Linked DNA regions of Robiginitalea biformata HTCC2501. The protein of the gene in region 2 interacts with the protein of the main gene of each other region in a pairwise test. Links are inferred from orthologs where the notes say so. Each region holds a gene or a part of one and is shown on either strand. Other genes may lie near its edges.

Region 1 (2,836 bases), 370 kb from region 2 along the record:
GATTGAACGAAAATTCCTGGTGGTATCCGGGGCGTACAGGGACCACGCCACCTCACGCAGGGAAATGGTACAGGGGTTCTTAAGCACGGATCCTGAGCGGACCATCCGGGTGAGGCGCTCCGGCGAAAAGGCCTGGATTACCATCAAGGGCCTGACCACGCAGGCGGGGACTACCCGCCAGGAATGGGAATACGAGATTCCTCCCGGGGATGCCGAATCGCTGCTGGCACTGTGCACGGATACCCCGATCCGCAAAACCCGGTACGAGGTGCCCTCCGGGCGCCACGTGTTTGAAGTGGATGAATTCCGGGATGCAAACGCCGGCCTGGTCCTGGCAGAGGTGGAACTCGCACGTGCCGATGAAGATTTTTCCAGGCCCGAATGGCTTGGGAAGGAGGTAACCGGCAATCCGGCTTATTACAATTCGCAATTAAGCATCAAACCCTATAGCACATGGAACGATTGATATACGGAGCCGGCATCTTCATACTGGCCATAGCACTGAGCGCCTGCGGCGAACAATCCCGCAACACGCCTGCGGATTCGCCCGGATTACCGGAATCGCCGTCCGGGGAACCCGCTGCGGGGACGAGTAGGGAAAAAAGCTTCGGGGAACTGCGGGAAAACCTGGTTTCCGAAGGGTACCAGGTATTTGATTACGTCGATGAGAAAACCGGGGATACCGTACTGATGCAGCAGTATTTCATGGCCTTCCTGAAACGGGGCGGTTCCCGTTCGCAGAGCCAGGAGGAGGCAGACAGCCTGCAGCAGTTGCACCTGGCCCATCTGGGGCGTATGTACGAATTGGGATACGCGGATATTTCCGGGCCATTCGGGGATGACGGGGACATCCGGGGCGTGACCATCTACAACGTGCCAACCCTGGAAATGGCGGATTCCCTGGCCCGATTGGATCCGGCTGTCCGCGCCGGCCGGCTCGAAATTGAAATCCACCCCTGGTGGGCGGCTAAAGGATTCCCCCTTCGCTGATCAGCGCAGGCTCCGGAACTGGCGCAGGAAGCGGACATCGTTTTCGCTGAGCAGGCGGATATCCGGGATCTGGTGGAGCAGGAGCGCAATGCGGTCGATACCCATGCCGAACGCAAACCCGGAATACGTCTTGGAATCGATGCCGCAGTTCTCCAGTACGTTCGGGTCTACCATCCCGCAGCCCATGATTTCCAGCCATCCGGTGCCTTTGGTCATCCGGTAGTCCGTCTCGGTTTCAAGCCCCCAGTACACATCTACTTCCGCACTGGGTTCGGTAAACGGGAAATAGGAGGGACGCAGGCGGATTTTGGATTTGCCGAAGAGGGCGGTGGTAAAATAGCGGAGGGTCTGCTTCAGGTCTGCAAAGGAAACCCCCTTGTCGATATACAGGCCTTCAACCTGGTGAAAAAAGCAATGCGAACGCGCAGAAATGGCCTCGTTTCGGTAAACCCGGCCGGGCGAAATGGTCCGAATGGGCGGTTTGTTGTTTTCCATGTAGCGCACCTGAACCGACGAGGTGTGTGTCCGCAGTAGGATGTCCGGGTCGGTCTGGATAAAAAAGGTGTCCTGCATATCCCGGGCCGGGTGGTATTCCGGCAGGTTCAGGGCGGTGAAGTTGTGCCAGTCGTCTTCGATTTCCGGGCCTTCCGACACGGTAAACCCAATCTGGGAAAAGATATCGATAATCCGGTATTTCACCTGTGAAATCGGGTGCCTGGAGCCCACTTCCAGGGGCTTCCCGGGGCGGGTGAGGTCGCCGTAGCGCGTTTCGGCTTGCTTCCCGGCTTCCAGGGCCTCCCGCAGGGCGTCCACCTTTTCCGCAGCTGCATTTTTCAGCTGGTTTACGGTTTGGCCGAATTCCCGCTTTTCGGACGCAGGCACGTTTTTCAGTTCCGCAAAAAAAGCGGTTAGCAACCCCTTTTTGCCGAGGTATTTGATGCGAAACGCTTCGATGGCTTCCGGGGTGTCCGCCTGGAATTCCCGTACTGTTTCCAGATGTTCTTTCAGTTGGTCGATCATGCTGCTCGATGCACGGACGCGGCAAGCGTCCAGGGTTTTAAAGCAGGGACAAAGGTAAACAATTCCGGCAACCGGAAAGGCATTTCACCCTTCAAAACGCCCCGGGCGGATACCCGATCAAACGGTATCCGGGATATTCTCCCGCACCCAGGCCACACAGGCCCTGAAGGATTCAAAAATATGCTCCTCCGGCACGAGGTCCGGGATGATGTCGATTCGCGACATCATATACCGCGGCTGATCCTGGATGTCCACGAACAGGGGGATGACCTGCTTTCTCTGCAATTCCTGCAGCACGTCTTCCATGGCGTAGAGGCCGGACTGGTCCATGTATTGCATCCTCCCGAGGCGGAGGATCACCGCCTGGGCTGTGGGGGGTATCTGGTCGGCCAGGCTCTGGAAATCGCTGGTGGTCCCGAAGAACAACGGCCCCTTGATATGCTTGATAAACACCTCTTCCCGGAGTTTTGCGGGGAAGTTGCCCTCGTCCGGCCAGGCCTTTTCATCGTTGAGGGATTTCACGTCCGACCGCTGGGCCGTCAGGTCGCCGATTTTTTTCATGAACATCAGGGAGGCGATCACCAGGCCGATACCCACCGCGTAGACGAGGTTCCAGAAGGTGGACAACACGAGTACCACCAGCATGACAATTACCTCGGAACTCAGCTTGACGGGCCCCAGGGTAATATCCTTGGGCAGGCTGGGGATGGCGCGGAGGCCCTTGTAGTCCATCACGGCAATCCCTACGGTAATCAGAATCCCCGCCAGGACGGCTGCCGGGATCTGGGAGGCAATAGGCCCGAGGGCCAGCAGGACCACCAGCAAA
Region 2 (2,902 bases):
GCCCAGGCGGTATGCGAGGAGTTTAATCTGGATAGTACCACCGTGGCCCTGAGCGGCGGGGAGGACTATGAGTTGCTTTTTACGATCCGGCAGGAGGACTTCCCGAAAATCAAAGGGAACCCATCCCTCACCGTAATCGGCCATATGGCCGAAAAGGAGGCCGGGGCACAACTGGTTACGCGCGCGGGCGAGCAGATAGACCTGACGGCGCGGGGTTGGAATGCGTTTGGCAGTGCCGGCGAATAATCAGGCAACCTGGTGCTGCGGGTGAGAATGGGAAGCGTGGCGCTTCTGGTAGATGTGTTCCAGGGTCCGGTTGATTTCGCGCAGTTCGGGGGTCAGCGTTGAAAGGTTCCCGCTGACGTCCGTGGTTACCTGTTTGCCGCAGTGCAGGCAGCTGTATTCCTTGATGTGTGAGGTTACCTTTTTGGAAACCGAGAAGTGGTGTCCGAAGATGGAGCAGAAGAGCTTCTTCATGGCGTAGGTTTTTGGTTAGGGCTGTCGCTCCCGATTTGGGCGGTGTAAAGCGGCAACCGAATTGATTTCCGATTCCCTTCATTTCCCTATAGTGCACTCTTGTAGCTGTTCCTTCAAAGACAACGACGGCAAATGCCGATTTATTGAGCGCTGCCGGTGAATTTTATTTATTTTCGACGAATCACCGCTGCCACCTGTCAAAACGCCGCCTGGCGCAGCCCTGATTCAACCCATGAGCCGAAAATCCATCATCATCCTCGGGCTCGCCCTGTTTTCCCTGTTTTTCGGGGCGGGCAACCTGATCCTCCCCCCACAGATGGGATGGCGGGCCGGGCCGCTCTGGTGGCTCGTCTGCCTGGGCTTTTGCGTGTCGGCCGTATTGATCCCGATGCTCGGGATCCTCGCACACTCCCGGTTGCAGGGCAGCATGTTCGACTTTGCCAAAAAAGTCTCCCCGGGGTTCAGCGCCGTCTACTGTTTCCTGATCTATGCCATTTCGCTCGCCCTGCCTTCTCCCCGGACGGCATCGGTAACCCATGAAATGGCCGTGGCGCCCTATCTTGGGAGCCCGCCCTGGCTCACCAGCCTGGTGTATTTCGCCCTCGTGTTTTTCCTGGTGATGAACCGTTCAAAACTGGGCAGCCTTATCGGCAAATACCTCACCCCGGTGATCCTGCTGGTCCTGGTCCTCCTGATCGGCAGCATCCTGTTCTGGCCGCCGGATGTCATGACGGCCCGTACCCTGTCGGCACCATTTACGGCGGGTTTGCAGGAAGGGTACCAGACCTTTGACGCCATCGGCGCTGTGGTTTGCGGCGGGGTGATTCTCGTTTCCCTCCGGCTGGAAAACCCCGGCCTGGATTTCGGGCAGCGGTTCCGGGCGATTGCGCTCGCCGGGCTGTTTGCGGGAATGTGCCTGTTGTTGCTCTATACGGGCCTGATGTACAGTGGGGCTGCCATGACCGGGTGGGTCCCGGAGGAGGTAACCCGTACCCGGCTGCTCCGGGAGGTGACGGAATATGCCCTTGGGGCGCGGAGCCAGGCGTTGCTGAGCCTGCTGATTGGCCTGGCCTGTTTTACAACGGCCGTCGGCGTGGTCACCGGCGCTTCGGACTACGCGCGATCCCGTTTCGGGGATTCGCCCCGGGCCTATACCCTGACGGCCCTTGCCGGGTGTGCGACAGGGGTGCTTTTTGGCCAACTCCCCGTAGCTTATATTATCTCGGTGGCCCTCCCGGCCCTGTTGTTTATCTACCCGCTGACCATTGTGCTGATCGGGCTGAATGCGATGCCGGCCCGGTATACGCCCCCCCGGCTGTTCCGGGCGGTGGTTGCCGTTACCTTGTTGTTCAGCATCCCGGATTTTGTGGAAAGCCTCTGGCCGGGGGCCATTCCGGAAGGTGCCGTGAGCTGGATCCCGCTGCGGTCGTTTGGCCTTCCCTGGTTGCTGCCGGCAGTATGCGTTTTCCTGGCGGGCAGGTTCTTGCAGCGGCGGATTTGACCGGATGGGCCGGATGGCGTAAGTTTACCGGGAGAAACTCCTGGCAATGGCCGACTATTACAACTATATCAAATCCCTCCACCTGATCTTTGTGGTGACCTGGTTTGCCGGGCTTTTCTACATGCCCCGGCTGTTTATCTACCATATTGAAGCCCTCGAAAAACCCGAGACGGAAGCCCGGGTACTGGGCAACCAGTTCCGGGTGATGGAACGCCGGCTCTGGCAGATCATTACCTGGCCGTCGGCCGTGCTCTGCATCGCCTCTGCCCTGGTGCTGCTCTGGATCATGCCCGGATGGCTCTCCCAGCCCTGGATGCACGTGAAGCTCGGGTTTGTGGTATTGCTGATCATATACCACCTGGTGATGCACCGCATGTACCTGCGCTTCCAGCGCGGGCAGATTTCCTACACCTCCCGATTTATGCGGATCTGGAACGAGGGGGCCACGCTCATCTTGTTTGCGGTGGTTTTCCTGGCCGTACTCAAGAACAGTATCGACTGGATGTTCGGCCTGGCAGGCCTATTGGCGTTGGCGGTGCTGCTGATGCTCGGCATCCGGCTTTACAGGCGCCTCAGGGAGCGGTCCGGCAAGCCCGATTGACCATTTGGGAAGCCCCCGATAAACCTGCTTTTGGTCCGATTATTGCTATCTTAGCGGAAACCCGATCGCCTTGTTCAAAAAGATGTCTTTACGGTCCCGGATCTTCGTATCGATGATCCTCCTGGTCCTGATCGCGTCCGTGTTGATTGCCGGGGTCACCGTCTACCAGTACAGGGAACAGGCACAGGATTACCACCAGGACCGCCTGGAGCGGAAGGAGGAGCAAATCAAGCAGGCCATTACCTTTGCCCTGCAGCGCACTACCTACCCGGTCACTACCGAAAACCTCGGGTTGATATTCAAGGACGAGATCTACCGGATCG

Evidence for each region.
Region 1: the proteins of RB2501_RS02550 (region 2) and pheS interact in binary tests that used the Escherichia coli proteins (3 or more experiments, as listed by UniProt). The link is inferred for Robiginitalea biformata HTCC2501 from one-to-one orthologs.

What each region holds. Positions count from the first base shown.
Region 1 is NC_013222.1:938,084-940,919, forward strand. The notes cover bases 1-2,777. They hold pheS (phenylalanine--tRNA ligase subunit alpha), read right to left. Parts: upstream 2,011-2,777; coding sequence 991-2,010; downstream 1-990. Other genes in these bases: RB2501_RS04165 (CYTH domain-containing protein), read left to right, coding at 1-466; RB2501_RS04170 (YciI family protein), read left to right, coding at 454-990; RB2501_RS04180 (SulP family inorganic anion transporter), read right to left, coding at 2,128-2,777. In the rest of the region: more of RB2501_RS04180, read right to left, coding at 2,778-2,836.
Region 2 is NC_013222.1:567,703-570,604, reverse strand. What follows is about bases 1-2,843. They hold RB2501_RS02550 (branched-chain amino acid transport system II carrier protein), read left to right. Parts: upstream 1-709; coding sequence 710-1,978; downstream 1,979-2,843. Other genes in these bases: RB2501_RS02540 (sensor histidine kinase), read left to right, coding at 2,692-2,843; RB2501_RS02545 (CopD family protein), read left to right, coding at 2,025-2,579; RB2501_RS02555 (hypothetical protein), read right to left, coding at 247-477; thiL (thiamine-phosphate kinase), read left to right, coding at 1-246. Outside these bases: more of RB2501_RS02540, read left to right, coding at 2,844-2,902. UniProt on the Escherichia coli protein: Liv-II branched chain amino acid transport system, which transports leucine, valine and isoleucine. Also acts as a low-affinity threonine transporter.